DNA from 3 places in the Rhizobium sp. 01N447_2 genome. Region 3 is predicted to be linked to each of the others. Evidence: predicted binding sites of a transcription regulator. Region 3 holds the regulator's gene; each other region holds the start of a gene.
What was found. Region 3 encodes PhoB, which activates phosphate uptake and scavenging genes when phosphate is short. Its sites were predicted from a motif close to TGTCATNNANCTGTCAT; they were not measured.

Region 1 (6,097 bases), on a different contig from region 3:
GCTCGATACCCAGCTTGCGGCTCATGCAGCGATCTTTCTGGGTGAGAACTGCTGGACGTCGAGGATGCGGTCGGCGACGGCTTCGCGCACTTCCTCGTCGTGGAAGATGCCGAGAAGGGCGACACCCGCCTTCTTCTTTTCCGCGATCATGCCGACGACGACGGCACGGTTCCTGGCATCGAGCGAGGCTGTGGGTTCGTCGAGAAGCAGGATCGTATGCTCGGTGATGAAGCCGCGCGCGATGTTGACGCGTTGCTGCTCGCCGCCGGAGAAGGTGGCGGGCGGGAGCTGCCAGAGCGTTTCCGGCAGATTGAGCCTGGCCAGCAGGGCGCCCGCCTTTTCCTGTGCCGTGGCGGCGTCCTCGCCGCGTGCCACCAGTGGTTCGGCAACCACATCGATCGCCGCGACGCGCGGCACGGTGCGCAGGAACTGGCTGACATAGCCAAGCGTATTGCGGCGGACGTTGAGCACGGTGCGCGGATCGGTGGAGGCGAGATCGACGATGCGTCCGTCGTGGCGGATGAGGATCTGGCCGGTGTCGACGGCATAATTGCCGTAGATCATCTTGAGCAGCGAGCTCTTGCCGATGCCCGACGGGCCACCGAGAACGACGCATTCGCCCGATGCGACCGAGAAGGCGACATCGGAGACGACGGGCAACTTGATGCCGTCGCGCAGATGCATGGTGAAGCTCTTCGAGACTTCGGAAACGACGAGAGGCGTTGCCATGATTTCTTCTTCCTTGGTTTTGGGCCTCAGACTTGCAGGATCGAGGAGACGAGCAGCTGCGTATAGGGTTCGCGCGGGTCGTCGAGCACGCGGTCGGTGAGCCCGTGTTCGATGACGTAGCCGTCCTTCATCACCATCATCCGGTGCGAGAGCAGGCGGGCGACGGCGAGATCGTGGGTGACGATGATGGCCGAGAGGCCGAGATCGTTGACGAGGCCGCGCACGAGGTCGAGCAGGCGCGCCTGCACCGAGACGTCGAGGCCGCCGGTCGGCTCGTCCATGAAGACGAGCCGCGGGCCGGTGACGAGGTTGCGGGCGATCTGCAGGCGCTGGCGCATGCCGCCGGAAAAGGCGCGCGGCTGGTCGTCGATGCGGTCGGCGTCGATCTCGACGCGTTCGAGCCAGTCGATCGCCGAAGCGCGGATCTTTCCATAGTGCCGGTCGCCGATCGCCATCAGCCGTTCGCCGACATTGGCGCCGGTCGACACCGTCATGCGCAGGCCGTCGGCCGGGTTCTGGTGCACGAAGCCCCAGTCGGTGCGCATCAGGAAGCGCCGCTCGGCCTCGTTCATACGATAGAGGTCGCGGTAGCTGCCGTCGCGCATGTGATATTCGACGCTGCCCGTGCTCGGCAGCAGCCGGGTGGAAAGGCAGTTGAGCAACGTCGTCTTGCCGGAGCCGGATTCACCGACGATGGCGAGCACTTCGCCGGGCCAGAGTTCGAAGGAGACGTCGCGGCAGCCGATGCGGTTGCCGTAGAATTTCGAAACGTCATGGACTTTGAGAAGGGGAGTATCGCTCATTCTGCAGCCTCCCGGGCCAGCATCTCGCCGGCATGCCCGTGCGCGCGGCGGTCTTCGCAATGATCGGTGTCGGAGCAGACGAACATGCGCCCGCCCTTGTCGTCGAGAACCACTTCGTCGAGGTAGACTTCCTCGGCGCCGCAAAGGGCGCAGGGTTTGTCGAAACGCTGGATATCGAAGGGATAGTCTTCGAAATCCAGGCTGACGACGTCGGTATAGGGCGGAACCGCATAGATGCGCTTCTCGCGTCCGGCGCCGAAGAGCTGCAGCGCGTCCGACATATGCATCTTCGGATTGTCGAATTTCGGCGTCGGCGACGGGTCCATGACATAGCGGCCGTGGACCCTCACCGGATAGGCGTAAGTCCGCGAAATGCGGCCGTTATGGGCGATATCCTCATAGAGCTTCACGTGCATGAGGCCGTATTCTTCGAGAGCGTGCATCTTGCGCGTCTCGGTCTCGCGCGGCTCGAGGAAGCGCAGCGGCTCGGGGATCGGCACCTGGTAGACGAGCACCTGCCCGACCCCGAGCTTTTCTTCGGGAATGCGGTGGCGCGTCTGGATGATCGTCGCATCCTTGGTATGCGTCGTCACCGCGACATTGGCGACCTTCTGGAAGAAGGCGCGGATGGAAACGGCGTTGGTCGTGTCGTCGGCGCCCTGGTCGATGACCTTCAGCACGTCGTCCGGTCCGATGATCGAGGCCGTCACCTGCACGCCGCCGGTGCCCCAGCCATAGGGCATCGGCATTTCGCGCGAGGCGAAGGGCACCTGGTAACCGGGGATGGCAATTGCCTTCAGGATGGCGCGGCGGATCATCCGCTTGGTCTGTTCGTCGAGATAGGCGAAGTTGTAGCTGGCCAGATCGGTCATTCGGCGGCTTCCTTCATGTCTTCGCCACCGTTGCGGGCGGCTTCGAATTCGCGGCGCATACGGCGGACGAGATCGAGTTCGGCCTGGAAGTCCACATAATGCGGAAGCTTCAGATGCTCGACGAAGCCCGTCGCCTGGACATTGTCGGAGTGCGAGATGACGAATTCCTCATCCTGTGCCGGCGCGGTGATATCCTCGCCGAGCTCTTCGGCGCGAAGCGCCCGGTCGACCAGCGACATCGCCATCGCCTTGCGCTCGCTCTGGCCGAAGACCAGGCCGTAGCCGCGGGTGAATTGCGGCGGCGCCTTGGCCGAACCCTTGAACTGGTTGACCATCTGGCATTCAGTGATCTGGATCGTGCCGAGCGAGACGGCGAAACCGAGTTCCGGCACGTCGAACTCCACCTCGACGTCGCCGATGCGGATTTCACCGGTGAAGGGGTGGTTGCGGCCGTAGCCGCGCTGGGTGGAATAACCCAGCGCCAGCAGGAAGCCCTCGTCGCCGCGGGCAAGCGCCTGCAGGCGCAGATCCCGGGTCATCGGAAATTCCATCGGCTCGCGGGTCAGGTCGCCGATCTCGTGATCTTCCGGCATGTCGCCGTCGGCCTCGATCAGACCTTCCTCGCCGAGGATCTCCGAGACGCGCATGACGCGGCCGGTCTCGGCGGCGCGCTGAGCGGGCGTCTCCACCGCTTCGTCCGAAAGCAGCGAGGGATCGAGCAGGCGGTGGGTATAGTCGAAGGTGGGCCCAAGAAGCTGGCCGCCCGGCAGATCCTTGTAGGTCGCCGAGATGCGGCGTTCGATCGTCATATCAGCTGTGTCGAGCGGCTTCGAATAGCCGAAACGCGGCAGCGTTGTGCGGTAGGCACGCAGCAGGAAGATCGCCTCGATCATGTCACCGCGCGATTGGCGGATGGCGAGTGCCGCGAGCGTGCGGTCGAAAAGCGAAGCCTCGGCCATGACGCGGTCGACGGCGAGCGCCAGCTGCGCCACGATCTGTTCGATGCCGATCGCCGGTAGCGAACGGTCGCCGCGGCGGCGATCGGCGAGCAGGCGGTGGGCATTGGCGATGGCAGCCTCGCCACCCTTGACGGCAACATACATGAGCTCAGATCTCCGTTGTTGTGATCTTGGTGGTGCGCGGCAGGCAGAGGAAACGCCTGCCCGATGTCAGCACGATGTCGACGCCGCGCGGAAAGAGCGCACGGTTCTCGGTCCAGAGCCGCAGGAAGGTCTCCGGCAGGCCGATAGGCGCGATCTCCGTCACGCTCTGGATGCCGGGACCCATCAGCGCCAGCCTGCGGCCACTCTCTAGATTGGCGAGCTCGATGATCAGGGTCGTCGAGCGATCGGGATATTCCTGCGTGCCTGATGCAAAGAGGCCGAACGAGGAAAGCGCGGTGCCGGCCTCGGTGAAGGCAAAGCGCGCCTCGGCCTTTTCGGTCGTCAGCGGCGCGCCAGTATGGAAGCCGAGCCACTCCGGCACGGCGGATCTCGCCAGTCCCTGGGAAAGCCAGACGGGCGTGTCGTGGTCGCAAAGCGTCAGCGCGATCGTGCCGGCGGCGGTGCCGAGCGGTGCCGGCGGAGCGACATCGGGCTGAACGGTCTGGATCGTGCCGGGGCGGGCCATGCCGTCCATCAGCATCTTGAAGACGCTTTGGGCATGGAAGACCGGGACGGCAAAGCCGCCGGTCAAAGCTTCTGTCTTCAGGCCCATCAGTTGTCTCCCCGCACCATGGTGAAGAAATCGACGCGGGTTGCCGCCGTCTCGTCCGCCTTGCGGCGTTCGGCATCGGCGATCCGTTCGGCGATCGGTAAAAGCAGTGCCTGTTCGACGAAATCCTTCGTCGCATCCTCCTGCCAGAGCGCGTCGAAGATCGCCGCAAGCCTGGCCTTCTCGCGGTCGGTGCCGAGCGCCTGTGCATGGCCGACCGAGCCGGTGTCGAGCCGGACCGTCGCCCGCGTCACGGTCACTTCGCCCAGATTGAAGGGAGCGCCGCCGCCGCCGATGCGTCCGCGCACCATGACCAGCCCGGTCTCCGGTCCGCGCACCTGATGGGCCACAGGCTTTTCCGGCAGCGCATCGAAGACCGCTGAGAGTTCGCTACGCTCCGCGCGCGCCAGCAGATCGGCGGCGCGTTTGCGCCCGGATGCCGTCTGTGACGCAGCGTCTGTCCTGTCTGCTGATATCATCGCCGCTTCCCTCTAAATGTCTATTGATATAGACAACTATACAAGATATACTTAGCTCTAAATCGATGTCGTGACAAGCGTGTGACATCGGCGGCGTGAAATGGTGGGCAGGGGCGGAATGGCGGGATTGAAGCAGGTGCAAAGGCAAACCGGCGTGGCGCTCTGGCGCCAGATCGCCGATCGGATTCGCGAGGCGATCAGCAGCGGCGCCTATGACGAAACGGGAATGGTGCCGCCGGAAACCATGCTGGCGCTGCAATTCGGCGTCAACCGGCATACGGTGCGCAGTGCGCTGGCGGCACTGGCGCAGGAGGGGATCGTCCGTGCGGTACAAGGTCGCGGCACGCTGATCGAGCGCAAGGAGCGGCTGAATTTTCCGATCACGCGGCGCACGCGCTTCACTGCCGGCATCGGCGATCAGGCGCGTGAAATGCGCGGCCTTCTGCTCGATGAGGCGAAGGAAGAAGCGAGTGCCGAGATCGCCCGCTGGCTGGGCCTGAAACCGGGAGAAGAGGTGATCCGCCTGGAAACATTGCGCCAGGCAGACAAGCGGCCGGTTTCAAGGGCGACGAGCTGGTTTCCCGCCAAGCGCTTTGCCGGTATCGGTCAGGCCTACCGGACGGAAGAATCGATCACCAAGGCTTTCGCCGAACTCGGCCTGCCAGATTACGTCCGCGCCACGACCGAAGTGACGGCCGCCCATGCGAGTGCAGCCGATATGGCCGACCTCGAACTCACCCCCGGCGCGATCCTGCTGATCGCCAAGGCGATGAATACCGACCTTGAGGGTGTGCCGGTGCAATATTCGATCAGCCGCTTCGCGGCCGACCGGGTACAGTTCACCATCGAGAACTGAGCGCCTTTCCCCGCCGAAGCGGGGAAAGATCAGCCAAGATTAATGCGCGCCCGACATGTCGCCGAGCACTTCCTTGGATGCGACGGTGGAATCCGCCTTCAGCTTGTAGACCATCGGCACGCCGGTCGCGAGGTTGAGGGCGAGCACGCCTTCTTTGCTCAGCTTGTCGAGCACCATCACCAGCGAGCGCAGCGAATTGCCGTGAGCGGCAACCAGCACCTTCTCGCCCCTGAGCACGCGCGGCAGGATCTCGGTGAGGTAGTAGGGCCAGACGCGGGCGCCGGTGTCGCGCAGGCTTTCACCGCCGGGAGGCGGCACGTCATAGGAGCGGCGCCAGATATGCACCTGTTCCTCGCCCCATTTGGCGCGTGCATCGTCCTTGTTGAGGCCGGAGAGGTCGCCGTAGTCGCGCTCGTTCAGTGCCTGGTCGCGGATCGTCAGGAGATCGGGCTGGCCGACCTTGTCGAGGATGAGCTTCAGCGTGTGCTGCGCGCGCACCAGCACCGAGGTATAGGCGACGTCGAATTTGATCCCGTATTCGGCGAGCGCCGCCCCGCCTGCATTGGCTTCCTGGACGCCGAGCTCGGTCAGATCGGGATCCTTCCAGCCGGTGAAGAGATTCTTCAGGTTCCAGTCACTCTGGCC
Region 2 (9,470 bases), on a different contig from region 3:
AGGCGCATCGCTGTCGAGGCACCGGTCATGCCGGCACCTCAAGCGGCGCCAACCCCCCAGGTCGCGACAGCCCCTCAAATTGCATCAGCACCTCAGGCAGCACCAGCGCCGCAGCGCACCCCGCCTGTCGCCGCGGTTCTGCCGTCGCCGCGCCTGGCCGCGAGGCCCGAAAGGATCGACGCATCCGGCTATGAATTCCCGCCGCGCGCCCTGCTGCAGGAACCGCCGGAACGCCTCGGCGAGATCATGTCGCAAGAGACGCTGGAACAGAATGCCGGGCTTCTGGAAAGCGTGCTGGAGGATTTCGGCATCAAGGGCGAGATCATCCATGTCCGCCCCGGCCCTGTCGTCACCCTCTATGAATTCGAGCCGGCGCCGGGCGTGAAATCGTCGCGCGTCATCGGCCTTGCCGACGATATCGCCCGCTCGATGTCGGCGCTTTCGGCCCGTGTTGCCGTCGTCCCCGGCCGCAACGTCATCGGCATCGAATTGCCGAATGTGACACGTGAAACTGTCTATTTCCGCGAGATGATCGAAAGCCAGGATTTCGAGAAGAGCGGCTATAAGCTGGCGCTCGGCCTCGGCAAGACCATCGGCGGCGAGCCTGTCATTGCCGAACTCGCCAAGATGCCGCATCTGCTCGTCGCCGGCACCACCGGTTCCGGCAAGTCGGTCGCCATCAACACGATGATCCTGTCGCTGCTCTACCGCATGACGCCGGAACAGTGCCGCCTGATCATGGTCGACCCGAAGATGCTCGAACTGTCAGTCTATGACGGCATCCCGCATCTGCTGACGCCCGTCGTCACCGATCCGAAGAAGGCGGTCATGGCGCTGAAATGGGCCGTGCGCGAAATGGAGGAGCGCTATCGCAAGATGTCGCGCCTCGGTGTCCGCAACATCGACGGTTACAACGACCGCGTCGCCCAGGCCCGCGAAAAGGGCGAGACCATCCATGTCATGGTCCAGGTCGGCTTCGACAAGGGCACCGGCACTCCGATCGAGGAAAGCCAGGCGCTGGACCTGACGCCGATGCCCTATATCGTCGTCATCGTCGATGAGATGGCCGACCTGATGATGGTCGCCGGCAAGGACATCGAAGGCGCGATCCAGCGCCTCGCCCAGATGGCGCGAGCCGCCGGCATCCATCTGATCATGGCGACACAGCGTCCGTCCGTTGACGTCATCACCGGCACGATCAAGGCAAACTTCCCGACCCGCATCTCCTTCCAGGTGACCTCGAAGATCGACAGCCGCACCATTCTCGGCGAACAGGGTGCTGAACAACTGCTCGGTCAGGGAGATATGCTGCATATGCAGGGCGGCGGGCGGATTTCCCGTGTCCACGGTCCCTTCGTCTCCGATGTCGAGGTCGAAAAGGTCGTTGCCCATCTGAAAACCCAAGGCCGTCCCGAATATCTCGACACTGTCACCGCCGACGAGGAGGAAGAGACGGAAGAGGAAGAAGCCGGCGCCGTTTTCGACAAGAGCGCCATGGCCTCGGAGGATGGCAACGAGCTTTACGAACAGGCGGTCAAGGTCGTCATGCGCGACAAGAAATGCTCGACGTCCTACATCCAGCGCCGCCTCGGCATCGGCTATAACCGCGCCGCCTCGCTGGTGGAACGCATGGAGAAGGAAGGTCTGGTCGGTCCGGCCAATCACGTCGGCAAGCGCGAGATCGTATCGGGACGGGGCGATGGCGATTAATCGATAATGGCATGGAGTGCACTGCGCGCACTCCATTTCATGTCCTCAAGGCAGCCAGCCGAACCGTCTCGCTGACAAACGCGGTCTTTCCGCCGGTATAAAAATCCCAATCGCGGCTTGCCTCCGCAGCCAGCCTGCGTTTCAGATCGGCATAGGCCCTGGCCCTCTCGGGATGATCCCGGAGATAATCGCGAAACAGAATGCGCTCCCGATGCGCGCGATTATTGGGTCCGCAAAGATAGAGCTTGAAGCCATAAGCTTGATGATCGCGGGTGAAAGCCCATCGTTGCTCTCCAGTATCGCCGTGGAAGACGAAATCGGCCGCGCGCACCACCTCGATCGCCGCCGGCAGGAACGCGTCGGATATCATCACGGCATCGAGGTCGATCTTCGGCTTGGCCGCCAGGCCAGGCACCGAGGTGCTGCCGATATGATCGATCGAAAGCAGGCGGTCGCCGAGCAAGGCGGAGACCTCGGCGCTGATTTCGGCAAAGAGCCGCGGCCAGCAAGGATCGTAGTCGACCACCTTGATAGCACGCATGCCCTTCCTCTCGATCCGTTCAGTGCGTCTTGGTCAGCAACCCGTTTAGGATCTCGATCATCTTCTGCTCGGCCTCTTCGAGCGAGCCGCTATTGTCGAGCTCCACCACGTCGTATTCGCCGCGCACCGTCAGCGGTCCGCGGGCAAGCCGGGCCATGATATCTTCATGCGTCTCGCGGCCGCGCGCCTCCAGCCGACCGGCGAGCACTTCGGGGCGGGCGGTGACGTTGATGACTTTCAGACGCGGGAAGGCGGCCTGGAAGCGATGAAGCGCCGAGCGCGAGCCGTTGGCGACGACGACGTGGCCTTTCGACAGCGCTACCGAAACTTCGGCCGGAATGCCGTATTTCAGGCCGTGCGCTTCCCACCAGACGGCGAAGGAGCCTGATTGCTCCATGGCGGCAAAACCTTGGAGGGAGACGGAAAGATGATCTTCGCCGCCGGCGTCACGGTGACGGGTGATAACGCGGCGGACGAAATGCACATCGTCGCGGCCCTTGAAACGCCGGGCCGCGAGGTTCATCAGCGTGTCCTTGCCAGCGCCGCTCGGTCCGACGACGACGACCATGATGCCGCGCTCGGCTCCGGCTCCTGCGTGGGGTTCGTGCGACATCGTCATGCGACACGGCGTCCTTGGCGCCAGACCGAGCGTGTCACCGGCACGCCGTGCGAACGATGGACGCGAACGAGATCGGCGCGCAGTCCCGTTGCGATCCGGCCGCGATCATCGAGGCTGACGGTGCGGGCGGGTGTCGACGTCACCATGGCGATCGCCTTCGGCAGGCTGATGCTCTCGACCTCATCGGCGAGGATGAACGGCGCATGCAGTAGGCTGAGCGGCACGTAATCAGAGGAAAGCACATCGAGCACCCCCATTTCGGCAAGGTCGCGGGCGGCGATGTTGCCGGAATGGGATTTGCCGCGCACGATGTTCGGCGCGCCCATCAGCACGCTCATGCCATGTCCGTGCGATGCCCGAGCGGCGTCGAAGCTGGTCGGGAACTCGGCCAGGCGCACACCGTTGTCGATCGCCTCGTCGACATGCGAGAGCGTCGCATCGTCATGGCTTGCCACGGTGATGCCGCGCTCGGCGCAGACCTTGGCGATGGCGTTGCGGTGCGGCGTCGAATTGCGCGCCGATTCTGCCTGGCGCTTGGCGACGAAACGCGCAAAAGCCTCGTCGCTCAGGCCCCGCTTCTTCTGGTAGTAGAAGACATATTGATCCATCGTCTGGAACTGACGCTGGCCGGGTGCATGATCCATCAGCGAGACGAGCCGCACATGCCGGTCGTTTTCGAAGTCGGCGAAATGTTCGAGCACATTGTCGGCCGAGACCTCGCAGCGCAAATGAAGCAGGTGCTCGGCACGCAGCCTGCCTTCCTTCTCCGCCGACTGGATGGCATCGGCCATCTCGCGCATCTCGCCATGTTCGAAGCCGCCGTCCTCGTCCGCACCCATGCGCAGGCAGTCGAACACAGTGGTAATGCCTGAGGTGACGATCTGGGCGTCATGCGCCTGGATGGCGGCGGTCTTGTTCCAGCGAATGCCGGGGCGCGGCTGATAATGGCCTTCGAGATGATCGGTGTGCAGTTCGACAAGGCCTGGGATGACGTAGTCGCCTTCGAAATCTTCGCCGGCTACCGAGTTACCCCCGGAGATGTCGGCGATCTTCCCGTCGCGGATGAGGATCGAGCCTAAGAGGATGTCATCCTCGAGAACGATGCGGGCGTTGGAAAACACGGTCTCTTTGCTCATGTCGTCAAGTCTTTCAGCTTTTGGCGCCGGCAAGCGGCAGCCAGGAATGAATTTTGAACGGGGCACCGCGCGTCTCCTCGATGAAGACGGCAAGGCCGGAAATCGAAAGCGGTCGGCCGGTGAAATCGGCAAAACGCTCGGTCAGGATCGCTTTCATTACCTGAGCACGTGTCTCGGGCACCTGGCCGCTCAGCGTCATGTGAAAGCCGAAATCCTCCATGACGTAAGGATAACCCCAGCGCTGCAGATGGGTGCGCTGGCTGTCGCTGAGCTTCTCCGGGTTGCGCCGCGCCATATCGGCCTCGGAAAGCGCTGCCCGGAACGGTTCGAACGACCTTACCACCTTCGCGGCGAAATCCTGAAGAGGTTGATGAAGAGAACCGGGAACGAGAGCAAAAAAACGGCCGAGCTGGCCGAGCACGAGTTCAGGAATCTCGAAGGCTTGCGTGCGCTGGGCAAAATCCTCGGCAACGGCCATGAGATCTTTCTCGGTGACCGAGGAGGCGAGCGAAAAGGGCGCCTTGATCGTGGCGTGAAAGCCGTAGCGGCGGGGGTCAGCGGTCAGCTCGAATTGCTCTGCCGCACCCAGTTGCGCATATTCCGGTGCCGGATAGGTCTCGCCGGTGAAAGCATTGCGACCGAGCCAGAGCGAGGCCGCGCRGGTCAGGGGATCATCCTTCGGCGGCGAGAAATAGAGAGCGTAGCGCAAGGCTTTTGTCCTGGAGATCGTCCAAACGGGGAGGGCACTGTGCAGTGATTTGGCGGCGAACCGCAAGCAGGCTCCCGGCTAAAAGATTTCCGTGACAGAATGATGATGGCGTCGCGCCGCCACCGTCTTTGATCAATGGATCAGTGGATTTTCGTGCCCATCAGCCGGTGGCGCAACGCATTCGAGGCGGTGTCGAATATGAAGACAACGATCAGGATCAGAATGACCATGTAGGCGACGTTTTCCCAATTGGCGTTGGTGCGCATGGCCTCCCACAGTTTCAGGCCGATGCCGCCGGCGCCGACAGCGCCGATAATGGTCGCGCCGCGCACGTTCGATTCCCATTGGTAGAGCGTCTGGCTGACGAAGACGGGAACGATCTGCGGCATAATGCCGTAACGATGAACGAGCACGGTCTGAGCGCCTGTTGATTTGATGCCTTCCCGCGGCTTGTTGTCGATATTCTCGAGGCCTTCGGAATAGAGTTTGCCGAGCGTGCCGGTCTCGGTGAGGAAGATCGCACCGCTGCCGGCAAGCGGGCCAGGGCCGAAGGCGCGTGTCAGGAACAGCGCCCAGATCAGCATATCGACCGAGCGCAGAAAATCGAAGAAGCGCTTCAGGACCTGGTTCAGCAGGCGGTTCGGCGTGATGTTGCGGGCTGCCAGGAAGGCGAGCGGAAAGGCGGTAAGCGAGCCGAGCAGCGTTCCGAGGAACGCCATGACGATCGTCTGGAAAAGCTTGGTCCAGACGTCGCCGTGCTGCCATTCGCTGTTGTTCCAGATATCGTCGAAGGCGAGCGACAGGTTGGATTGGTCGGGCTTGATGCGCGGACCGGAGACGATGAGGCTGACGACCTCGCCGACCGGCTTGTCGAAGAAGGATGATTGCGTGTCGAAGATGAAATTCGCCCAGCCGATGAAACGTTTGCGCATCTTCACCCGGTCGACGGATATGCTGACATTGCCGGCAAAGCCGAGATCCGCCAGCACGTTGTCATCATAGACCGTCATCCAGCCGGGTACCGGTCCGACGACTTTCGGCGCACCGCCGAAAACGTCCACCGGGACGCTGACGCCATACGCGGTGACGATCGTCTCGCTCTTCGAGACGGTGACGGTGCGGCTGGTGCCGCTGATCGAAACGGTGATGCTGCCGTCGGGGTTGTTGACCAGCCAGTCCGGATTCGGATTGTCGCCGAGCGGCGAGAAACGCGGATAACGGATGTCGATCGAGCCGTCATCCTCGATGCGGAATTCCGGCTGAACGTCGTAGCTCACCCATTGGCTGAGATAGATGCCGACGCGCTCCCAATGGGCTTCGACGAAGAGCTTGGGCAGATCGAAGAACCAGACGGCATAGAGGCTGTAGAGCAGCGTCGCGATGAGGATCATCAGCCCGCCGAAACGCTGGCGGAACGACTGGTGGAAATATTCCGGATAGCGCGTTTCTATCTCGTGCATACGGTTTGCGTCGATCACCGTCATGGCGGCCTCAATGTTGCAGAAGGAAGGCGTGCTCGCCGACCAGGCGGCGGCGCAGCCATGCGGAGAACTGGTCGACGGCGACGATCGTCACGAACAGCAGAAGAACGAGCGCCACCGTCTTGGCGCCGAAGCCGCGCGAGATCGAAAGTTTCAGCTCCTCGCCGATGCCGCCGCCGCCGACGGCGCCGATAATGGTCGAGGCGCGCACGTTGATCTCAAGGCGCAGCAGCGCATAGGAGGTGAAATTCGGCAGCACTTGCGGCAGGGCGGCAAAGCGGACGCGCTCCCACCAGTTGGCGCCGACGGCTTTCATGCCCTCATGCGGCTTCATGTCGATATTCTCGGCCACTTCGTAGAAGAGTTTGCCGAGCGCACCGATCGTGTGCAGGGTGATGGCGATGATGGCGGCGACCGGCCCGATCGACAGGATCGCCGAAAACAGCCCGGCAATGACGATTTCCGGGAAGGCGCGCAGGAATTCCATCAGCCGCTTGGTGAAGATGCGCAACGGCCATGAATTCGTCAGGTTGCGCGCGGCAAAGAAGCTCAAGGGGACGGCAAAGACGAAGGCGATGATCGTCGAGATCAGCGCCACGTTGATCGTGACGATCATCAGCTCGAAATATTCGGGAATGTAGAAGGCGCCCCAGACATAGACGCGTCCCCTGTCGAAATTGAATTCCTCGCCGCCCTTGTCGTTGACGCTCGCTATGTCGAACAGCGCGCGCCAGACGTCGTGCCAATCCTTGGGGATGAGCCAGCTCAGGAAGTCGAAGAGATGCGGCAGGCGGTCGAAGAAATGGCCGGCATTGCTCTCATCGGCGAAGCGGACGGAGCTGACAAAAGCCGCAATCAGGATAACCAGGCCGAGAACGGTATAGAAGCGGCGCTTGGCCACCATCCGGTCCCAGGCGGTGCCGATCTCCTTGGCGCTCTGCATGTGCGGCTGTGTATCGGCAATAGTCATCAACGCCTCGCCTACTGCATAATTCAAAGTGCTTCAGCGTCCTTTGCGGCTCTCGAAAAGACGCGTGGTGCTGTCGTCACAAGATAAAGGGCGGCCGTTTCCGGCCGCCCTGCATTCAAAAGCCCGATCAGCCGCCGATGGCAGCTTTGCGGACGTCGACGACGGCGTTGTAGAAGTCGTGCTTGACGGGCGCGTAGCCCTTGTAGTCGCCGCCTTCGACAGCGGCGAAGCACTTGTGGTCCTTCTCCGGCAGAGCCGTGAAGAAGGCTGCAAGCTTCGTCTGCCACTCTTCGCCGAGAGCGTTGCGAACGACGAGCGGGCCGTTCGGGATCAGCGGCGAACGCCACACTTCGACCAGCTTGTTCGGATCGACGGCGCCCTTGTCGACTTCCTTGCGGAAGGTGCCGGAGGTGTAGCCGTCCTTGAAGTCGCCGATGCCCGAGCTGTCGTCGACGGCAATATCGACCTTGCCGTCATACGCAGCGAGAAGGTTGTTCTCGTGGCCGCCGTTGAACTGGGTCGAGGCGAAGAACTTGTCGTTCGGCATGCCCGTGTCCTTCGGGATCTGCGTCAGCGGAACGAGGTAGCCGGAGGTGGAATCCGGATCGGCATAGCCGAGCTTCTTGCCCTTGGCGTCCTTGATGGACTTGATGCCGGAGGACTTCAGAGCGAGGCCGATCGAGTAATAACCCGTCGAGCCGTCCTTCTGCTGCGTCGTCAGGATCGGCGTCACAGCCTTCGAATCCTTGATGTAGACGGCGGCATAGCCGGAGGCGCCGAGTTCGGCGAAGTCGAGCGTGCCACCGAGCAGGCCCTGGATCACGCCGTCATAGTCGGCGGCCGGGAAGAGCGAAACCTTCTCGAAGCCGAATTCCTGCTTCAGGTGGTCGGCAAGGCAGGCATAGTTGCGCAGGCGGTCGGTTTCGTTTTCGCCGCCGAGGATGCCGATGCGGAATTCCTTGAGGTCTGCAGCATGGGCAGCGCCGACGAGCGCGAAGAGCGCCGTTGCCGCAAAGAGTGCTTTCTTCAACATGTTCTCTCCTATTGACCGGTGTCCCCGGTCTTCCCGTTACAAAGAAGTGTGCCCTTGACGCGGGCGCTCGATCGCGGCTGCCTCTCAGAGGCCGGCCAGCGCCAGCGGTTGGGTGCCGGCGGATTGATTGTCTGCCCGCTCGGGGGCGATATTGATCGATGTCGAGGTCACCGTTTCGTCGATGCCGGCGCCGTCCTTGTCCGTCCCGTAGATTTCCTTCACCGCTTCGGCGGTCAGCTCCGAGGGCTTGCCGTCGAAGACGACGCGGCCGCCGGCCATGCCGACGATGCGCTCACAATAGTTGCGGGCGGTGTCGAGCGTGTGAAGGTTGGTGATGACGGTGATGCCCTCGCGCTCGTTGATGTCGCGCAGCGCATCCATGACGATCTTGGCGTTCAGCGGATCGAGAGAGGCGATCGGCTCGTCGGCAAGAACCATCTTCGGGTTCTGCATCAGCGCGCGGGCGATCGCCACGCGCTGCTGCTGGCCGCCGGAAAGCGTGCCGGCCGCCTGCAGCGCCGTCTGCTCGATGCCGAGGCGTTCGAGTGCCGCGATGGCATGCACGCGTTCCTCGCGGGTGAAGATGTTGAGGAGGCTCATAAGCGTCGAGCGATGATTGAGGCGGCCGAGCATGACATTGGTGAGAACGTCGAGGCGCGGTACCAGGTTGAACTGCTGGAAGATCATCGCGCAGTCGCGCTGCCAGTTGCGCAACGCCTGGCCGCGAAGCCCGGAGACCTCGACGCCGGCGAAATGAACGGAGCCGGAGCTCGGCTCCTGAAGGCGGTTGATCATGCGCAGCAGCGTCGACTTGCCGGCGCCGGAGCGGCCGATGACGCCGACCATCTGGCCCTGGGGAATGGCGAGCGTGACGGAATCGACGGCGAGCTTTTTTCCGAAACGACGTGTGACATTCTTCAGCTCGAACATCATGCTCTTCCCTTGCGATCCAGGCCTTGATCAGCATCGCATTAGTCCCGCTTGATGAACCTCGCATGTCAAATTTGTGTAAGTCCTGTCACAATTCTCCGCCCCCATATCGGGGGTTTAACCGCCGTAGCGGGACAGGAAATCTTCCGCGCTAAGGTTGCGGAAATCCTGGAGCGCCTGGCGCAGCCGATCGTGCTCCCAGTCCCACCAGCAAAGCCTGTCCATCCGTTCGCCGACCTCTCTTGGAAAGCGCTCGCGGATGAGCTTGGCCGGCACGCCGCCGACGATCGCATAGGGCGCGACGTCCTTCGAGACGACGGCCCCGGCTCCGATCACCGCGC
Region 3 (10,210 bases):
GCCGCCATCACCTTCGGTCTCGTCTTTCTCTTCATCCTGCTGTGGACGGTGATCGGCAAAGGCTATACCGCCTTCCAGCAGACGGCGGTCACCCTGCCGATCGAATTTTCCGAGAAGACGATCGATCCAAACAATAAGCGTGCGACCGACCCTTCGGTGTTGATCGCCGCCAACTATCCGGTTCTCCTGCGTGACGCGATCGTCAAGCAGCTGAACATCAATGCCTCGAGCCGTCCCGACGTGCGCGATGCATCCGCCATGCTGTCGAAGAGCGCGCCGATCCAGCTGCGCGATATGGTGATCGCCGATCCGTCGCTCATCGGCAAGACGGTCAACGTCACGGTGCTCGCCGACGCCAATGTCGACAGCGCCAGCAAGGGCCAGATTGACCTCTCGGTCGATGAGAAGAACCGCAAGGTCAACGACAAGCAGGTTGCCTGGATGAACGAGCTGAAGGCGAGCGGCGCTCTCCACAAGCAGTTCAACACCGGCCTCTTCGTCAACGGCAATTCCAGCCGTCCGGAGGCCGCAGGCCTGGGCGTCGCCCTGATCGGCTCGCTCTATCTGATGCTGATCGTCCTCGTGCTTGCTCTGCCGATCGGCGTCGCCGCCTCGATCTATCTCGAGGAGTTTGCGCCGAAGAACAAGCTGACGGATCTGATCGAGGTCAACATCAACAACCTCGCCGCGGTTCCTTCCATCGTCTACGGCCTGCTCGGTCTTTCCGTCTTCATCAACTTCATCGGCCTGCCGCGCTCGGCTTCGCTGGTCGGTGGTCTGGTGCTGACGCTGATGACCCTGCCGACGATCATCATCGCCACGCGTGCGGCTCTGCGCGCCGTGCCGCCGTCGATCCGCGCCGCAGCGCTCGGCCTCGGCGCTTCGAAGATGCAGATGGTGTTCCACCATGTTCTGCCGCTTGCCATGCCCGGCATCCTCACCGGCACGATCATCGGGCTGGCGCACGCGCTCGGCGAAACCGCGCCGCTGCTCCTCATCGGCATGGTCGCCTTCGTCGCCAACGCGCCGACGACACCGCTCGATCCCTCGACGGCTCTGCCCGTACAGGTCTATATGTGGGCCAACGAGGCCGAACGTGCCTTCGTTGAGCGTACTTCGGGTGCCATCATCGTCCTGCTCCTGTTCCTGATCGTCATGAACATGGGCGCCATCCTCTTGCGTCGTCGCTTCGAGCGCCGCTGGTAAACGGAGTTAAACATCATGAATATGTTGACGGAAGCTGCAGTTGAAAAGGCGCTGGATCGCAAGATGAGCAACGTCCCTTATAAGATGATCGGAAAGGAAGTCTCGGTTTACTACGGCGAGAAGCGCGCGCTTTTCGATGTGAACCTGAACGTCCGCGAAAACACGGTAACCGCCCTGATCGGCCCGTCCGGCTGCGGGAAGTCGACCTTCCTGCGGTGCCTCAACCGCATGAACGACACGATCGACGGCTGCCGCGTCACCGGCAAGATCACGCTTGATACCGACGATATCTATGATCCCGATATCGACGTCGTCGAGCTTCGCGCCCGGGTCGGCATGGTCTTCCAGAAGCCCAACCCGTTCCCGAAGACGATCTATGAAAACGTCTCCTACGGCCCGCGCATCCATGGCCTTGCCAAGTCGAAGGCCGACCTCGACCAGATCGTCGAGACCAGCCTGCAGCGCGCCGGCCTCTGGAACGAGGTCAAGGACCGCGTGCACGAGTCCGGCACCGGCCTGTCGGGCGGTCAGCAGCAGCGCCTCTGCATTGCGCGTGCCGTCGCCGTCAGCCCTGAAGTGATCCTGATGGACGAGCCCTGCTCGGCGCTCGACCCGATCGCCACCGCCAAGGTCGAGGAGTTGATCCACGAGCTGCGCGAGAACTACACGATCGTCATCGTCACCCACTCCATGCAGCAGGCCGCGCGCGTCTCGCAGCGCACCGCCATGTTCCACCTCGGCAATCTCGTCGAGGAGAACGACACCGACAAGATGTTCACCAATCCCGACGATCCGCGCACCCAGGACTACATCATGGGTCGCTTCGGCTGATTTTGGCGTCACCAAGCCTTTCCGTTATTCGAGGATAAAGCCCCATGGCATCGACACATATTTATTCTGCCTATGATGATGATCTGAAGTTCCTGTCCAGGCGGATTTCCGAAATGGGCGGCCTGGCCGAGCAGATGGTCGCCGAAGCCGTGCGGGCGCTGGTCAACGGCGATACCGCGCTGGCGCAGAAGGTCATCTCCGACGATGTGATCCTCGATCACGCCGAACGCGAAATCGGCGACAAGGCGATCGTCACCATCGCCCGCCGCCAGCCGATGGCCGCGGACCTGCGCGAAATCATGGGTTCGATCCGCATCGCCGCCGATCTCGAACGCGTCGGCGACCTTGGCAAGAACACCGCCAAGCGCGTCATCGCCGTCCAAAGCACCGGCGTTCCCCGCAAGCTCGCCCGCGGCCTCGAGCATCTGTCCGAGCTGGCGCTCGTCCAGCTCAAGGAAGTGCTCGATGTCTACACCAATCGTTCCGCCGACAAGGCGAATGCGATCCGCGAACGCGACAACGAGATCGACGCGATGTACACCTCGCTGTTCCGCGAGCTCCTGACCTACATGATGGAAGATCCGCGCAACATCACCAGCTGCACGCATCTTCTCTTCTGCGCCAAGAACATCGAGCGCATCGGCGACCACGCCACCAACATCGCCGAGACGATCTTTTACATGACGACAGGCGCGCAGCCGGAAGGCGACCGTCCGAAGGACGACAGCGCCAACACCGTCGGCGCGGTCACCGAATAACCGCCCACACCCGCCGCTTGCGTGCGCGCCCATCCGGGCGCGCAAGAGGTCGCAGCCAATTCTGATTTTGCGCAGGATGCATTGCTTAAATCACCCCCGGTTTAAGGATCATGCGCGAGGAGACCGACACGCATGATCCCGAGAGTTGCAGTTGTTGAAGACGAGGAAGCCCTCAGCGTGCTTCTTCGCTACAATCTCGAAGCGGAAGGCTTCGAGGTCGATACCATCCTTCGTGGCGACGAAGCCGAAATGCGACTTCAGGAGCGCACGCCCGATCTTCTCATCCTCGATTGGATGCTGCCTGGCGTCTCCGGCATCGAGCTCTGCCGGCGCCTGCGCATGCGGCCGGAAACCGAGCGCCTGCCGATCATCATGCTGACGGCGCGCGGCGAGGAGAGCGAGCGTGTCCGCGGATTGTCGACGGGCGCCGACGATTATGTCGTCAAGCCCTTCTCGACCCCCGAGCTCGTTGCCCGCGTCAAGGCGATGCTGCGCCGCGCCCGTCCCGAGGTGCTGTCGACGGTGCTGAAATGCGGTGACATCGAGCTCGACCGCGAGACCCATCGCGTCCATCGCAAGACCCGCGAAGTCCGCCTCGGCCCCACCGAATTCCGCCTGCTGGAATTCCTGATGTCGTCGCCAGGCCGGGTCTTCTCCCGCTCACAGCTTCTCGACGGCGTCTGGGGCCACGACATCTATGTCGACGAGCGCACCGTCGACGTCCATGTCGGCCGCCTGCGCAAGGCGCTGAATTTTTCCAACATGCAGGACGTCATCCGCACCGTCCGCGGCGCCGGTTATTCGATGGAAGCCTGAGGGCTTCCGTTCTGGTTGCTGACAAAGTCGCTCGTGCTAACGTCCTAACCTACCGGGGTCGAGCCACTCGTCTCGACCCGTCCTCCGGACCCCGTAGACGGGGCGAGGGGACGTGCTCTGCGAAAGGTTGGTGGGGACAGAGAGGGTTGCGGCACAATCTCTTCTCCCCTCGGGGAGAAGGTGCCGGCAGGCGGATGAGGGGGCCACACGGCACACTCTTTCCGTGATAACCTATCCCACATGCCGAACGGCTGCGCCCTGAACACGATCGAAACGACGCCAACGCGGTCGAAACCCGCATGGTGTTGTAAGAAAGACCGGCTTCCCTGGCCCCCCTCATCCGCCCTACGGGCACCTTCTCCCCGAGGGGAGAAGAGGGAATCGAGATGTTGCGGCATGTCACTTCGCCCCTTGAGAACCGAAGGAAAGGTCGAGACCCATGGCTCGACCCTGGTTGGTGGCGGCAGCCGGATGAGGGCAAGTCGGCGTTCTCAACGAACTGAACACCCAAGCGCTCCCATCCGCGCATAAAAAAACGGGCCACTCGGCCCGTTTTCTGCATTCTAACGATGGTCAGCCCGCTCAGCTGGCCCGCGCTGCCGCCCGGCGGCGTTCGTTCACCGGCTGGTAGGCAAGCTTCTGGTGATAGCTGCAATAGGGCGAATTGTCGGGGGATTCGCAGCCGCAGAAATGGAAGTCGTCCTTCAGCGGATCGCCGACCGGCCACTTGCAGGTGCGTTCGGTCAGTTCCGTCAGGCCGAGGCGGCGGGAAATCGGCACCACCACATTGCCTCTCGGCACGTATTCCATTTCCTCGATCGTTTCGATCTCGATCTCTTCCTTCAGCATCGTCGCGCCCTGCTGGCGGGTGACGGTGCGGGTGGTGATCCGAGAGGCGAAGTTCGGCGCGCGCGGCGCCGATGTATTGCGCTTCGGCGTTCGCGCCGCGGTGTTGGTGCCGCCGGCCTTGGCGCGGCCGGGAAGGCACAGCCGGTGCACTTTACCGATGACCGCGTTTCGGCTGACACCGCCAAGTTGTGCCGCGATCTGGCTCGCGCTCAGTCCTTCGGCCCAARGCTTCTTGAGTTTCTCGACCCGCTCGTCTGTCCAGTTCATGCCCTGTCTCCACCTTTTGCGTTGGTGATGGCAGAATCCCTCACCGTTGTCCCGGGAGCTCCGAAACAAGAAACGCTTGATCAATTTTGGTGACTAGTTCCGCCGCATGCAGTCTAGTAATTGATCTTTAACCTAGTGTGAGCCTGACTCCGTGACAAGAGTCGCATGAATCCGGATGAATCGAATTCGTAGTTTTCCCCAACTTGCTGTCCCTGCGTGGCATTTCTGCAATAATGCCTGTTGAAGACTGAAAATGCCGCTGTACACCTGTGCTGCATACGCTAAGGGCGCCGTTTTGTTGACATTGCAGCGCGAAAAGGAAATAGTGCCACTCGCCGCCGCAAGGCGGCATTTTTGATTTTTCGGGCCTGGTTTCCTTAGCCGGAGTCATTGCCCGGCAACTTTGATGGAGATCGCGCCATGGCTGAAGCCGCGCCGCTTTATGACACCTATTCTCGTGCCCCGCTGCGGTTCGAGCGAGGCGAGGGCGTATGGCTGATCACCGAAACTGGCGAGCGATATCTCGATTTCGGCGCCGGCGTCGCCGTCACGTCCGTCGGCCACAGCAATCCGCATGTGGTCGGCGCACTGAAGGAGCAGGCCGACAAGGTCTGGCACCTGTCGAACATCTACGAGATCCCCGGACAGGAGCGTCTGGCAAAACGCCTGACGGACGCCACCTTCGCCGACAAGGTGTTCTTCACCAACTCAGGCGCCGAGGCGCTCGAATGCGCGATCAAGACGGCGCGCCGCTATCAGTTTTCCAAGGGCCATCCCGAGCGCTTCCATATCATCACCTTCGAAGGCGCCTTCCACGGACGGACGCTGGCAACGATTGCCGCCGGCGGTCAGGAGAAATATCTCGAAGGCTTCGGCCCCAAGGCGCCGGGTTTCGATCAGGTGCCTTTCGGCGATATCGAAGCGGTCCGCGCCGCGATCACCGATGCCACGGCCGGCATCCTCATCGAGCCGGTGCAGGGCGAGGGCGGTGTCCGTCCTGCCACCACCGAATTCATGAAGGCGCTTCGCCAGCTCTGCGACGATAACGACCTGCTGTTGATCCTCGACGAGGTCCAGACGGGCGTCGGCCGCACCGGCAAGCTCTTCGCCCATGAATGGTCGGGCATCACCCCCGATATCATGGCTGTCGCCAAGGGCATCGGCGGCGGGTTCCCGCTCGGCGCCTGCCTTGCCACGTCAGAGGCCGCCTCCGGCATGAAGGCCGGCACGCATGGCTCGACCTATGGCGGCAATCCGCTTGCCATGGCCGTCGGCAGCGCCGTGCTCGACATCATCCTTGCCGATGGCTTCCTCCAGCATGTGCGCGACGTTGCACTGGTCTTCCGCCAGGGCCTCGCCTCGCTGAAGGATCGTTATCCCGATGTGATCGAGGACGTGCGCGGCGAAGGGCTTTTGCTCGGCATCAAGGCTGCCGTTCCCTCAGCCGAACTGCTGCAGGCGATCCGCGCCGCCCATCTGCTCGGCGTGCCTGCCGGCGACAATGTCATCCGCCTTCTTCCGCCGCTCGTGGTCACCGCCGAGGAAGCCCGCGAGGGCCTTGCCCGCGTCGAGCGCGCCGCCGAGAGCATTCGCGCCTCCAAGGTCAAGAAGACGGCTTGAAGAGTTTGCCGCCTTCGGGCGCAGCACAGGTAAGAAGACGATATGACACCTAAACATTTCCTCGATCTCTCGGCGGTCACATCAGCCGATCTCAGAACCATCATGAACGATGCGCTTTCCCGCAAGCAGGCCTTCAAGGCAGGCCAGGGCGACAAGCCGCTCGCCGGCAAGATGCTGGCGATGATCTTCGAGAAGCCCTCGACGCGCACCCGTGTCTCCTTCGACGTCGGCATGCGCCAGCTCGGCGGCGAAACGCTGTTCCTCTCCGGCACCGAGATGCAGCTCGGCCGCGCCGAGACGATCGGCGACACCGCCAAGGTGCTGTCGCGTTATGTCGATGCGATCATGATCCGCACCACCGAGCATTCGCGGCTGGTCGAGCTTGCCGAGCATGCGACCGTGCCTGTCATCAATGCGCTGACGGATGACACCCATCCCTGCCAGATCATGGCCGATATCATGACCTTCGAAGAGCACCGCGGCCCGATCAAGGGCAAGACCATCGCCTGGACCGGCGACGGCAACAATGTGCTGCATTCGCTGGTCGAGGGTGCCGCGCGTTTCGGCTACCGCATGAACATGGCCGTGCCCCTTGGCTCCGAGCCCAAGGATCACTATCTGAACTGGGCCCGCAATGAGGGCGCCGAAATCATGCTCTGCCATGATGCCGACCGTGCGGTCGCCGGCGTCGATTGCGTGGTGACCGATACCTGGGTCTCCATGAATCAGGAACATCGGGCCCGGGGTCACAATGTCTTCCAGCCTTATCAGGTCAACGCGGCCTTGATGGCGAAAGCCGGCAATGATGCATTGTTCATGCATTGCCTGCCCGCCCATCGCGGTGAGGAAGTGACGGACGAAGTGATCGACGGTCCGCAATCCGTGGTCTTCGATGAAGCGGAAAACCGTCTTCATGCGCAGAAGTCGATTCTTGCTTGGTGCCTGGGCGCGATCTGAACCATAATCGGACGTCGCGAGTCACAACTCGCGACCGCGTGAGCGAAGGGAACGCTGGCCCATCGCTCTGAAAACTAGGAGTGAAAAAGCATGGCAGAAGCTGCAGCCGCCCTCGGCCAGTTTGATTTCGCCGGCGATGACCATGTCGTCCCCTTCCAGGTGGAGGGGCTGGATGTGCGTGGCCGCGCCGTCCAGCTCGGCCCGATGCTCGATGCGATCCTCGAGCGCCATCATTATCCCGCGCCCGTTGCCCGGCTGCTTGCCGAAGTCGTCGTGCTGACGGTGCTGCTCGGCACCTCGCTGAAGTTCGACGGCAAGTTCACGGTGCAGACCAAGGGCGATGGCCCGGTCGATCTTCTCGTCGCCGATTTCTCGACGCCGGAAAATGTCCGCGCCTATGCCCGTTTCGATCAGGCGCTGCTCAACAAGGCGATCGAGTCAGGCGAGACCGAGCCGGAGCAACTGCTCGGCAAGGGCGTGCTCGCCTTCACCATCGACCAGGGCAAGTTCAGCCAGCCTTACCAGGGCATCGTTCCGCTCGACGGCACCACGCTGGAAGAAATTGCCGGCGTCTATTTCCGCCAGTCGGAACAGATCCCGACGCGCGTCCGCCTTGCCGCGGCCGAACTCTTCGACCGTGACGATGCGGGCAAGCCACGCCATCGCTGGCGGGCAGGCGGCCTCGTCGCCCAGTTCCTGCCGGAAGCGCCGGAGCGCATGCGCCAGCCGGATCTCCACGGCGGCGACGGCGACACCGGCAGCCGCCCGCATGGCGAGGACGACGCCTGGCTCGAAGCGCGTTCGCTGGTTGAGACCATCGACGCCGATGAACTGACCGATCCGCTGGTCGGCACCGAGCGGCTGCTGTTCCGCCTGTTCCACGAGCGCGGCGTGCGCGTTTACGAACCGCGTGCCGTCTTCGATCGCTGCAGCTGCTCGCGCGACAAGATCAAGGGCGTGCTCAAGGGCTTTTCGGCCGAGGAGATCGAGGCCAGCCAGGAAAACGGCGAAATCGCCGTCACCTGCGAATTCTGCTCGACCACCTACCGCTTCGAGCCGGCCGAGCTTCAGCCGGCTGAATAGTTGACACCACCGCTGTCCGGTTCGCGCCGATGGCTGCCCCTCACCCTAACCTTGCGGGGGTCGAGCCACTGGTCTCGACCCGTCCTGCGGACCCCCGTAAAACGGGGCGAGGGGACGTGCGCTACGAAAGGTTGGTGGGGAACGGAGAGGTCGCGACACGTCCCCTTCGCCCCGCAAAAGCGGGGAGAAGGTGCCGGCAGGCGGATGAGGGGCAGGCCTCGGCAATCCCCCAGGAGCCGGGCGTTGAGGACGTCTCAGGACCGTGGCGCCGACGGAATATGACGTCTCAATTGATGCGCCTCAATTAAGCACGCGCAGCAGCCCAGGCGAATCCAGCGAGAAGGCGGGGATGTCGACATCGAACATCTCGCCTTCGTCCGTTTCCATCTGGTAATGACCGAACATCAGTCCTGAGGGCGTGTCGAGCGGGCAGCCGGAGGAATATTCGTAGGTGTCGCCGGGGCTGAGCCGCGGCTGTTCGCCGACGACGCCGGGACCGGTGACCTCGTCAACCTGGCCGTTCTGGTCGGTGATGTTCCAGTAACGATTGACCAGCCGAACGGCTATGCCGGAATTGTTGCTGATGACAATCCGGTAACCCCAGACATAGCGGTCGTCGTCCGGATCGGATTGCTCCTCCAGATAGAACGGCTCGACGACAACTTCGATCTCTCTTGTGAGGGCGCGATACATGCCTTGCACCTTAGTCAAGATATCTTACCCGTATCTTATAAGAGGCCCTGTCCGTCAAGAAACGGAACAATTATCATCGCTGAAATGTCTATGATCCGAAGGGTTTTCGAACGTTAAGCCTAATTGTCAGTGTTAATTCCGTTTCGGAACGCCGCGGCGGGCAAACTTGTTCCCCCCGGTCTCACCCAGTGAGGTCCGGCACGGTCTCACCTTGGTGAGATCCGGCCTCACCTTGTGAGGTCCGGCACGGCCGAACCCCAAATGAGGTCCGGCCGCCTTTATCCCTAGATCAGGCCGAGACCTTGGCAAGCGCCTTCGCGAAATCCTCGATCAGGTCGTCGGTATCCTCGATGCCGGCCGAAAGGCGGACCGTACCCGGAGAAATGCCGAGTTCGGCGCGCGCCTCGTCCGTCAGGTTCTTGTGCGTGGTCGTCGCCGGATGGGTGATCAGGCTCTTGCTGTCGCCAAGATTGTTGGAGATCTTGACGATATCGAGCGCGTTCTGCAGCGCGAAGGCCGCATCCTTGCCGCCCTTCAGCTCGAACGCGACCAGCGTCGAGCCGCCGGTCATCTGCTTGGCGATGATATCGGCCTGCGGATGGTCCTTGCGGCCGGGATAGATCACCTTGGCGACCTTGCCTTGCTCGGCCAGGAAATCGGCGATCTTTGCCGCATTCTCGGTCTGCTGACGCACGCGCAGCGGCAGCGTCTCGATCCCCTTCAACAGCGTCCAGGCATTGAACGGCGACATCGCCGGGCCGGTATGGCGGAAGTAGTCGTGCAGGTTCTCGTCGATCCATTCCTTGTCGGAAAGCACGACACCGCCGAGGCAGCGGCCCTGTCCGTCAATATGCTTGGTGGCGGAATAAACGACGATATGGGCGCCGAGCTCCAGGGGCTTCTGAAAGAGCGGCGTTGCGAAGACGTTGTCGACGACGACCTTGGCGCCGATCTGGTTGGCGAGCTTGGAAACGCCTGCGATATCGATCACTTCGAGCGTCGGGTTGGTCGGGCTTTCCAGGAAGAACACCTTGGTCTTCGGCGTGATCGCCTTTTCCCAATTCGCCAGATCCCGGCCGTCGATCAGCGTGCAGTCGATGCCGTATTTCGGCGCCAGCGTCTCGACGACC

Region 1: phnF (phosphonate metabolism transcriptional regulator PhnF) is a predicted target of PhoB. The motif match lies at 4,667-4,683, and genes of this name have one in related genera.
Region 2: AC1ECN_RS08365 (DUF1045 domain-containing protein) is a predicted target of PhoB. The motif match lies at 4,807-4,823, and genes of this name have one in related genera.

Annotation. Positions count from the first base shown of each region.
Region 1 covers NZ_JBFTQY010000010.1:66,255-72,351, reverse strand. Annotated here, with positions in the region: gene AC1ECN_RS08340 (DapH/DapD/GlmU-related protein) at 1-25, opposite strand, end outside; gene phnL (phosphonate C-P lyase system protein PhnL) at 22-729, opposite strand; gene phnK (phosphonate C-P lyase system protein PhnK) at 756-1,532, opposite strand; gene AC1ECN_RS08325 (alpha-D-ribose 1-methylphosphonate 5-phosphate C-P-lyase PhnJ) at 1,529-2,404, opposite strand; gene AC1ECN_RS08320 (carbon-phosphorus lyase complex subunit) at 2,401-3,507, opposite strand; gene phnH (phosphonate C-P lyase system protein PhnH) at 3,512-4,120, opposite strand; gene phnG (phosphonate C-P lyase system protein PhnG) at 4,120-4,596, opposite strand; gene phnF (phosphonate metabolism transcriptional regulator PhnF) at 4,715-5,452, shown strand; gene AC1ECN_RS08300 (2,3-bisphosphoglycerate-dependent phosphoglycerate mutase) at 5,492-6,097, opposite strand, start outside.
Region 2 covers NZ_JBFTQY010000010.1:72,721-82,190, reverse strand. Annotated here, with positions in the region: gene AC1ECN_RS08385 (DNA translocase FtsK) at 1-1,710, shown strand, start outside; gene AC1ECN_RS08380 (GrpB family protein) at 1,748-2,251, opposite strand; gene phnN (phosphonate metabolism protein/1,5-bisphosphokinase (PRPP-forming) PhnN) at 2,271-2,870, opposite strand; gene AC1ECN_RS08370 (alpha-D-ribose 1-methylphosphonate 5-triphosphate diphosphatase) at 2,867-4,006, opposite strand; gene AC1ECN_RS08365 (DUF1045 domain-containing protein) at 4,020-4,715, opposite strand; gene phnE (phosphonate ABC transporter, permease protein PhnE) at 4,856-6,199, opposite strand; gene phnE (phosphonate ABC transporter, permease protein PhnE) at 6,207-7,166, opposite strand; gene phnD (phosphonate ABC transporter substrate-binding protein) at 7,294-8,199, opposite strand; gene phnC (phosphonate ABC transporter ATP-binding protein) at 8,284-9,129, opposite strand; gene AC1ECN_RS08340 (DapH/DapD/GlmU-related protein) at 9,247-9,470, opposite strand, start outside.
Region 3 covers NZ_JBFTQY010000019.1:64,467-74,676, forward strand. Annotated here, with positions in the region: gene pstA (phosphate ABC transporter permease PstA) at 1-1,206, shown strand, start outside; gene pstB (phosphate ABC transporter ATP-binding protein PstB) at 1,222-2,037, shown strand; gene phoU (phosphate signaling complex protein PhoU) at 2,082-2,795, shown strand; gene phoB (phosphate regulon transcriptional regulator PhoB) at 2,928-3,611, shown strand; gene AC1ECN_RS16280 (GcrA family cell cycle regulator) at 4,194-4,727, opposite strand; gene AC1ECN_RS16285 (aspartate aminotransferase family protein) at 5,148-6,347, shown strand; gene argF (ornithine carbamoyltransferase) at 6,390-7,304, shown strand; gene AC1ECN_RS16295 (Hsp33 family molecular chaperone) at 7,395-8,387, shown strand; gene apaG (Co2+/Mg2+ efflux protein ApaG) at 8,688-9,080, opposite strand; gene AC1ECN_RS16305 (O-succinylhomoserine sulfhydrylase) at 9,370-10,210, opposite strand, start outside.